DNA from 3 places in the Eubacterium sp. AM05-23 genome. Region 1 is predicted to be linked to each of the others. Evidence: riboswitches for the same ligand, from Rfam matches in the RefSeq annotation. Region 1 holds a riboswitch; each other region holds the start of a gene.
The links. A riboswitch is a leader RNA that binds a small molecule or an ion and turns the genes downstream of it on or off. The one in region 1 is predicted to bind molybdenum cofactor.
Positions count from the first base shown of each region.

Region 2: another riboswitch for molybdenum cofactor. It lies ahead of DW091_RS04260 (substrate-binding domain-containing protein); the one in region 1 lies ahead of DW091_RS16760 (ABC transporter substrate-binding protein).
Region 3: another riboswitch for molybdenum cofactor. It lies ahead of DW091_RS01970 (ABC transporter substrate-binding protein); the one in region 1 lies ahead of DW091_RS16760 (ABC transporter substrate-binding protein).

Region 1 is NZ_QUDF01000014.1:40,446-43,724, forward strand. It holds gene DW091_RS16755 (iron ABC transporter permease) at 1-890, opposite strand, end outside; gene DW091_RS16760 (ABC transporter substrate-binding protein) at 955-1,995, opposite strand; molybdenum cofactor riboswitch at 1,987-2,122, opposite strand; gene DW091_RS16765 (hypothetical protein) at 2,215-3,129, opposite strand.
Region 2 is NZ_QUDF01000003.1:44,156-47,434, forward strand. It holds gene DW091_RS04255 (ABC transporter permease) at 1-410, opposite strand, end outside; gene DW091_RS04260 (substrate-binding domain-containing protein) at 489-1,355, opposite strand; molybdenum cofactor riboswitch at 1,445-1,562, opposite strand; gene DW091_RS04265 ((2Fe-2S) ferredoxin domain-containing protein) at 1,703-1,954, shown strand; gene DW091_RS04270 ([Fe-Fe] hydrogenase large subunit C-terminal domain-containing protein) at 1,941-3,279, shown strand, end outside.
Region 3 is NZ_QUDF01000001.1:434,487-437,765, forward strand. It holds gene DW091_RS01955 (formate/nitrite transporter family protein) at 1-47, shown strand, start outside; gene DW091_RS01960 (flavoprotein) at 183-719, shown strand; gene DW091_RS01965 (class I SAM-dependent methyltransferase) at 859-1,701, shown strand; molybdenum cofactor riboswitch at 1,702-1,819, shown strand; gene DW091_RS01970 (ABC transporter substrate-binding protein) at 1,899-2,996, shown strand; gene DW091_RS01975 (iron ABC transporter permease) at 3,121-3,279, shown strand, end outside.

The DNA of each region.
Region 1 (3,279 bases):
ATGAGAAGAAGAAAAATACCACCCATCAGCATGGTTACCGGGAGAGATTTAATATGGTCGGAGCCGGCCAGCATCCTTGCGAGATGGGGCATGATCAGCCCAATCCAGGCAATGGTTCCGCTGATACAGACCGCACTGGCTGTCAGCAGGCTGGCGATCAGGATGATGATCCATCGGATTTTTTTAACGTTAACCCCAAGGCTCTGGGCTTCAATATCGCCAAAGGAAAGGATGTTGATCCGAAAGGAGAGGCTCAGCAAGATAAACGCGCCAACAGCGAACACAGGCAGCACAGAAAGAATTTCATGAACCTTTATGGAGGCCAGACTGCCCATTTGCCAGAAAACAATGGCGGCGAGATCCGTATCATTTTCAGAAGTGAATTTCATAAGTCCAAGAATTGAGTCCATAAAGCCGCTGGTGATAATACCGGCAAGCACCAGAACAAGGTTGCTCTGGTTGCGCAGGAGCTTTGGAAAGGTCATGGTCATAAGCATGGCGATGATGCCGAAGGCAAAAGCAGACAGCTGACGCGCAAGCATACCGCCGCCCAGCAGGATTGAAAAAGCCGCGCCTACACAGGCGCCCTTGGAGACACCGAGCAAGTCCGGCGATACCAGTGGGTTTTTAAAAATGCCCTGATAGACCGCGCCGCAGAGTGAAAGCACCGCACCAATGCTGACTGCGGCAATGACACGGGGCAGCCGAATGACAAAAAAGACGTTTTCCATGGCCAGATTCCCCGGCTCGCCTGTCATTTTAGTCTGGATGGCATAAAGCATATCCTGAGGGTTAACTGTATAACGCCCAACGCAGCAGGCGATAACCATGAGCGAGAGCAATATGGTGCTCAGTACAATAATGAGATGTCGATGTTTTGTGTTCTTCATAGCAGATAAAATGAAAGGGCCGGCAGGCAATTGCACAGCCCGCCAGCCCGGAAGACTTCAATGCTTATTGAAGCCCAAGCTGTTCCTTGGTAAAGGTTTTGCCGTAGACCATCTGATAGAAGGCATCGACATCCTTCATAAAATCATCTGAGCTGTAAAGATCACCGTGAAGATTATTAGCTGCCCAGCAGACTCCCAGTACAGAGGAGGCGGTGGGGTAGTCCCACGGCTCCAGAGAGGATGGAAAGACATAAACGGCTTTATCCTGTACGGCTTTAATGCTGCTCCAGGCTGGGTCGTTCAGAAGATCGTCGGCCTTGTATTTAGCATAGGAGGGTATCCAGATAATATCGGGATTCCAGCCGACAATCTGTTCAATGCTCACATCGGCGAACTCCCCTTTTTTATCGACCCCGCTGACTGCGTTAGTACCGCCAGCCTTTTCGATAATATAGGTCTGAATCATGGCGTCGGGCGCAACGGTGAGAGGGCTGGAACCGCCTAAAAATAAAATGGACGGTTTTTCAGAGGCTGAACCCACCTTTTTGCTGACATCGGCGATTTTATCGTCGATAAAGGAAGTGATTTCTTCCGCGCGTTTGTCCTCACCCAGAGCCTTTCCGATAATTTTCAGAGAGTTGGTGACTGTGTCAAAGCTTTCATCATTGGGGAGAGCAACAACTGCCGGGACGTTGACTTCGGCGAACTGGTCGGCTTGATTGGCGAAACGTTCAGGCAGAATAGCGAGGTCTGCGCCCAACTCCATAACTGTTTCCATATTGATATCCTTGGCCTTACCGATTTGCGGCAGGTCGTCATATCCGTCGATTACTTCCTCGTACAGGCCACGGGCCATATCTTTATTTCCAAATCCGACAATGTATTTGCCACCGCCGCCAATGACAACCGCAGTATTTAAGGATGGATTGTGTGTTCCCACCACCTTCGTCGCTGGTGCAGGAAGCGTCACCTCGCGTCCGATGGCGTCTGTGACTTTAATCTCGCCGGATGCTTTGTCTGACGAGTCCTCCTGCTTTGGGCTGCAGGCAGTCATACTTAAAATTAAAGTAAGGACCAGAATCATGCACAGTAGTTTTTTTCTCATTTTTTTACTCCTTTTCAAATACAGAAGGTAAAGCCGTTTCCAACAGTACCCTATCGTGGCAAAACCATGAACAAATTATTTTGGGCAATCCGTTTTTAGGTTAAGTCCATCAGAGCTTGTTATATAAATTCATTATAGCACGGTTTGATAACGTTTTAAAGAAGAAAAATAAAACTCCCCGCTCCCTGTGACAGAAGCGGGGTTGCAGATGGATGATTTTTATTGAGGATTCACAAGCTCATCCAGCAGCTTAGGGAGCTTCGCTTCAATTTCCTCGTCTTTAAACTGACAGGTGCCGACAGCCTTATGGCCGCCACCGCCATATTTCAGCATTAAACTGCCAACGTCAATGTTGGAAGTCCGGTTTAAGACCGAATAACCAACAGCCACAGAACAGCCCAGACCACCTTTGCCGCTGACAATCCAGGCAGAAATATTCTGCTTTGGATACATACTGTAAATAAGAAAACGGTTCCCCGTATAAATAGGGTCGACGCCGCGCAGATCAGAGATGATGACATCGCCGTCGGTTCGGGTATATTTGTTTACCATTTCCTTAAACTTGGCGGTTTGCTCAAAATAAACTTCGATACGCTCCTGAACGTCGGAAAGGTTTAGAATCTCATCAGTGGACATGGTACGGCAGGCATCAATAAGTTTTTCCATCAGCTGGTAGTTGGAGATGGTAAAATTACGCCAGCGTCCAAGCCCGGTTCTGGGGTCCATCAGAAAACCGATCAATATCCAGCCTTCCGGGTTTTGAATTTCATCAATAGTCAAATTGCCAGAGTCCACCTTGTCGACGGCGGCCAGCATTTCATTGAAATGTGAAAAGCGTTCCTCACCGCCATAGTATTCGTAAATGATTCTCGCACAGGATGGCGTGATACGGCTTTCACCTTTATATTTGCCTTCAAGCTGATTGCGCTCAAACTCACTGGAATGATGGTCAAACCAAAGGCCGCAGCCCTCCACAAAAGGGACATTTGCCAGACAGTCATCTTCGTTGACCTCTACCAGGCCATCCTGCAAGTCTTTAGGATGGGCAAATTTCCAGTGGTCAATGATTCCGGCTTCCTTGAGCAGCGCGCCACAGACAAGGCCGTCGAAATCAGAACGGGTAATTAATCTCATAATATTAGCTCTCCCTCTCAGATATTATTATCATCAAACAGGTGTTTTATTGCCTGTATGTCAATTATAGTTGATAACAGCAGGGACTTCAACTTGATTCTAAAGTAAAATTTAGATAAAGATGAGAATGAATCTTAGTTGTAAAAAATA
Region 2 (3,279 bases), on a different contig from region 1:
AGGGTTTTTCCCATGGTCACCACAACCTGGCCGTTGACGGTAGTGTCGTTAAACACAATGCCCATGATAATCGGGGTGACGAGGATCACCTGGGCGATGATCATGGCAGTGGGTGTGTACATAAGCTTTAGATGCCCCAACGGACCGGATCGGGCCAGCACCAGTGAGGTGAACAGGCCGATGATGACCGGCGGAAAAGACATAAAGGTGTAAAGCAGCCGGGATACGATCCGCTTTCCCCTGAATTCCTTGATGCCAAGCAGGATGCCCAGGGGCACGCCGAGAACTGTGGAATAAATGGTGGAGGAGAAGGATACGTATAAAGAAAGCCCGACAATCTGGTAGATTTCCGGATCTCCGGAAATCAGCAGATGGAAAGCCTCAATGAAGCCGTTGATAATATAATCCATAAGAAACCTCGTCAGTCTGTCAATTCAAAATCAGCGCCCGAAGAACGGACGCTGATAAATTCTGGATTCAGTTAATGCTTATTTGCTGGCGTTTGGCACAAAGGTCGCTTCGCCGTTAATCTTGTAGTTTGAGATTTCCTGCTGTACGGCGTCGCTTAAAATCCATTCCTGGAATTTTTTTGCGCCGTCAGTGTTCAGCTCAGCGCTGACCTTGTCAGGATTGACGACGATAACGCCATACTGGTTATACAGGTTATCGTCCTTTTCGACAACAACCTCAAGATCCAGATTATCTTTCATGTTTAACCAGGTAGCGCGGTCAGACAGGGTGTAGGCTAATTTTTCATTGGCCATTTTCAGGGTGTCGCCCATGCCGGAACCGGATTCGATGTACCAGGGCTGTCCTGCCGGGGTAACGCCTGCCTTTTCCCACAGGCCCAGTTCTTTGGTGTGCGTACCGGATTTGTCGCCTCTGGATACAAATTCAGACTGGGTTTCAGCAATGGTCTGGAAAGCTTTTACCGCATCGTTTGGAGCGACTTCCTTCAGTTTGGCCGGGTCATCCTTGCTGCCCAGAACGATGAAGTCATTGTACATAACGTCAAAACGTTCAAGGCCGTAACCGTCTTTCACAAACTGTTCTTCCTGTGATTTGGCGTGAACCAGAAGAATATCCGCTTCACCGTTTTTGCCCATCTCAATGGCTTTACCGGTGCCAACTGCCACAACCTTTACGGCAATGCCGGTTTCTTCTTCAAACTTGGGCAGAAGCACATCCAGCAGACCGCTGTCCTGTGTGCTGGTGGTGGTGGCCATAATAATTTCACCGTTGGAGCCTGGCTCCAGCTTTTCGGTTTTAGCAGTATTGCTGCTGCATCCTGCCAGGCCGATAACCATGGTCAGAGTCAGCAGTGCTGCTAAGACCAGCGTCAATTTCTTTTTCATTTCTCTTCCTCCTTGATAATGAAAATTAAATATATAAAAGAATAATCTTCTATACCATTGTAATCTGTGAGGAGGAAATAAACGCAGTGCGCACGTTTATCATCTATCCTTCTCACAATGGAAAGCACAGCCGTTTCCCGCCGCACTCTATCGATTTTGAATCCATGGTTTGACTTTAGGATAAAAAATTCGGATAGATAAATCTGTAAAACGATTTCGATATGACTATTTTAACAGAAAATGGCGGAAAATTCAAGCGGCAGTACTAATTGACAAGGGCTGTCAGGCGTGCTAGGATTAATCTGTTGGAAAAACACAGGGATTAGAACAATATTGAGGAGTAAAAAATGAAGGAAATACATATTTGTATTGGCAGCGCCTGCCATGTCAAAGGTTCCTACCAGGTGGTGCAGCGCTTTAAGGAACTGGTGGCTGAACGGGGACTCGAGAATGAAGTAGAGCTGATGGGGACTTTCTGCCTGGACGCCTGCAGCGATGGGGTAGCAGTTAAGGTTGATGAGCATATTTATACGGTTAAGCCAGAGGGCGTTGACCAGCTGTTTGATCAGATAATGGAGGGAAACAATGGGTGTCATTAATTTCACGAAAGCAAGCTGCCGGAATTGCTACAAATGTATCCGATACTGCCCGGTAAAGGCCATTAAGCTGATGGATAACCAGGCCCAGATCGTTGAAGACCTGTGCATTGGCTGCGGCAACTGTTTTCGGATTTGTCCGCAAAATGCCAAATATGTGGCCAGCGATGTGGCCAGCATTAAGCAGTGGCTGGAGGAGGGACCCGTGGTTCTGAGCCTTGCGCCGTCATTTCCCGCCGGATTTAATACAGATGACCCGCTGCAGGTACTAAGCGGCCTCCGGGCTCTGGGATTCACAGTGATTGAGGAGACTGCCATTGGGGCAGAGCAGGTCTCAAAATACTATGCCAAGGATTACTGGGGGACAAAACGCCATGTGATCACGACCTCTTGCCCGACCGTTAACATGATGATTGAAAAATACTATCCTGATGTGGTGGAATACCTGAGCGAGGTGGTTTCTCCCATGACTGCTCACGGCATGATGCTGAAGGAAAAATACCCCAATGCCAAAATTGTGTTTGCGGGGCCCTGCATCTCTAAAAAAATGGAGGCCGTTGATTCGGCTAACCCGATTATTGACGGGGTGCTGACCTTTGATGAGCTGGATGTGTGGTTTAAGGAAGAAGGCATTGAGGTGTGCGATATGCCTGCAGGCAGCTTTGACGCGGCAGGCTGTAATGTCGCGCGGTTTTATCCGCTGGCCGGTGGTGTAGAAAAGACCAGCATACCAGGCGTGCAGGGCGTCCGGCGGGTCATAAAAATTGACGGCCTCAAAAACTGCCGTGATTTTCTGGATGATATCAGTAAGCTGGAGGGCCAGTACTGGATTGAGATGAACGCCTGTGTCGAGGGCTGTATCAACGGCCCGGGCAATACCCACAGCCCTCTGGTCAAGTATGAGCGGATCGAGCGCGTGACGGATTACATTAATAATAACGCCCGGAAAGACCCGGAAACGCCTGAACAGGTGCCGGATTTTGGTCGCGGCTTTTCATCTGAAAAGAAGAATCTCTTTGCGGGTGTGCCGGAGGAAGCCATTGAAGAAATCCTGCGGCAGACAGGTAAGTTTACCCCCAAGGATGAGCTGAATTGCGGTACCTGCGGCTATGACAGCTGCCGTGAAAAGGCCGCGGCTGTTTACTGCGGCATGGCGGAGCTGGATATGTGCCTGCCCTTTATGCGCAACCGCAATGAGGCCATTTCCAATTTGATCATCGCGTCGACGCCAAACGCCATCGCGGTACTGGACAAGGATTTCAGGATCGTCGATTTTAACGGGGCGGCCGAAAAGCTGTTTAAAACCGCTAAAACCGATGTGCTGCATA
Region 3 (3,279 bases), on a different contig from region 1:
TCCCTTGTGTTTACAATTATGCATACCTTCGTAAAAATAAAGAGTAAATGAGAATAATAAAAAAAGCACTTTTTCGCATCAGAAAGGGTGCTTTTATATAAAATTGAGAACGTCTTACGTCTTCGGTTTTATTTGTGCTATAATAAATGAGAAAATTTAAATGTTTACAGGAGAAAAGAAAAATGTTGATTGGAAAAAACATAACCATTGGGATTACGGCATGCACCCCGGTTGACCAGATTCCCGGGCTTATCCGGATGCTGCGAAATGAAAAAGCAGAGGTAAAGGTTATCCTGACCCCGAATGCCCTTAATTTTATTACGCCGCTTCCGCTGCGGCGCGCCTCAGGGAATCCGGTTGAAATCGACCAGTTTGAAGAGCCAAAGGTATGGGACCCTGACCACAAAACCTCAGACCAGTCTGATTTACTGTTGATTGCTCCGGCTTCAGCCAATACCATTGGCAAAGCGGCCAACGGCATCGCTGACAATTTACTGACTACGACTATTTTATCCACCACAGCCCCTATTGTGTTTGCCAATAATATCAATCCGATGATGTACGGCAAGCCCAGTGTACAGCGTAATATTCGGACTTTAAAAGAAGATGGATGTATTTTTGTTGAGAGTGAGGGAGACAGAGCACCCAACCGTATGCCGTCTAACGACCAGATTTTCAAAACGATCATTAAGGCGTTGGAGAAAATGACAGAAGTTTAAAAAATTGAAAAAGTAGGGTAAAAAATTGTCTTTAGTGGAAACTGTATGGACAATTTGAAAAAAAGGCGATAGAATTAAAAGGTAATTGTTTTCAAAGAAGACTTAATAAAGATCGAAAAAAACAGTGAAATGTGGTGAAATGATGAATGGTTTAGTAAACTGGGCGGCAATTTCAGAATTGAACCGCCCGGCAGCCAAGGCAGGCCCTATGGATACTGACCCTGCTAAAATGTGGGGTGCGGTTGCCCAAATGTATAATAAAATGGCGCAGCTGGAAAGAGAGTACACTCAGAATCAGCTGGATGCTATGATTATTACAGAGAAAGACACGGTATTAGACATAGGATGCGGACCTGGGAGGCTCTCAGTGCCGGTCGCCAGTATGGCTAAAAGTGTTACCAGCCTGGATGTGGCGCAGCAAATGCTTGAAAAGTGCAGGGAAAACGCCGACGCTGCCGGAGTGTCAAATCTGACCACCAGGCTTTTGAATTGGGATGATGTGAAGCCTGGCGAGAATGTCGAAAAGCACGATATTGTCATTGCGTCACGGACGACAGCCCTTGTCGATCTTATAAAGCTGAACGCATTGGCAAACAAGTATGTCTTTATTCTCTGCTGGACCAAAAGCCCCAGTTTGAAGGAAGTGCATGACGCTTTGTTTTATGGCGTGGACGATACATTGAAGCCCATGCCTCCAATGAACCGTCTTCTTGGATATAATGTGAATTTCAATCTGCTTTATGATATGGGTGTAAACCCAAATGTTAAAGTTGTGACAGATGGCTTCCACTGCGATTATGAAAGCCGGGAAGAGGCATATAATGATCTGAGAATCCTGCATCCGGTACCGGAGGACCGGGAAGAAATTTTCAGAAAAAACGTGGATAAGTGGCTTACGGATTTACCGGGAGGCGGTGTATCCTTCCGGCGAGAGACCGAGACCTACGTCATGTGGTGGAAACCGGGAAAACTGGAGTTGTAAAATTAAATATGCATTCGAGTCCACAGGCCTAAAGGAAGTCCCATGGCTGCGGACCGATGAGTGTAGGGGGAAACGCCTGCGCTTTCCGTATTTGAGAAGAATGCATTGAGCTGTTTGATACTAAACGGGCATATTCTTAAACGGGATATGCCCGTTTTGTATATATTAAATTATAGGGAAAGAAGGAGATGTGAGAAATGAAAAAATTTAAAAAAGCCCTATCTGTACTACTAGTGCTGGTACTTCTCAGCTTTACCGCAGCTGGCTGTTCACAAAATAACAGTGACACAGCGAAGTCGGACAATGCGGCGGGAGACCGCACCATTACCGATATGTCAGGTGCGGAGGTAACAGTTCCGGCAGAAGTGAAATCGGTCATTAACCTCTGGCCATCGAGCAATCAGATTATGATTGCGCTTGGAGCGCAGGACAAACAGACCGCCTACATGGCCACTTTGCAAAAACCAAGCTTTACCTGGATGCAGATCGTTAATCCAGCCATTATGGAAAAACAGACTGTTGGTGGAAATGGCGACGTGACCGCTGAAGAACTGTTAAACCTGAAGCCGGATCTGGTCATTACCTCCAGTGATGAGGATGCCGAAGCCTACCGCGCTGCCGGACTTAATGCTGCGTGTATGATGTTCAATAATTATGACGGTTTAAAAGAATCTGTCTTAAAAACCGGCGAGGCCCTGGGAACCAGTGAAAAGGAACGGGCAGACAAATATGTTGAATATCTGGAAAAAAACATTAAGCTGGTTCAGGACCGCTTAAAAGACGTAAAAGATGAAGACAAGCCAGTTGTACACTATGTCGATGGACAGAGCGGCACAAGCCCTTACAAAACCACCGGAAACGGTACAATGCAGGAAGAATGGCTGACTATGGCTGGTGGTAAATTATCCACTGATGGGATTCTTCAGGGAATGAGCAAGGAGATTACACCAGAGCAGTTCCTCAGTATTAACCCGGATGTAATCATTGTGGGCGGAACAGGACAGGCAGATGCCTATGACGCCCTGATGAGCGACGCCTCACTGGCAAACCTGAAAGCAGTTCAGGACGGTAAGGTTTACCGTAACCCACAGGGAACCTTCCAGTGGGACCGTTTTGGCTCTGAGTCTGCACTGCAGGTGCTTTGGGCAGCTAAAACCTTATACCCTGATAAATTTGAAGACATCGACATGAAGAAGGAAACCATTTCCTTCTACAAAGATTATTTAGGCTATGATCTTTCAGATGAATATGCGGATGCGATTTTAGCTGGCAAAAATGCTCCGGACGGACGCTAAGCCGGATTAAGGGGCATAAAGAAATAATGTGAAAGAATAAACAGTCAAAGCCGCCGATTGCCCGGCGGCTTTTTTGAAAATAAAAGGACAAAATTGTATGGCGAGAGATATAAAAGAAAATAGGGTGAAAAATCCGGAAGACAGGCCGCTGGGCTTGGTTTTGGCACTGGCAGCGATTATTGTTATCGCCCTTATTTTAACAGCACTGTGCGTAGGGCGTTATCATGTTCCGGTAATACAAGCTGTCAAAATACTGCTGTCACAGGTTTTTCCCATCACACCA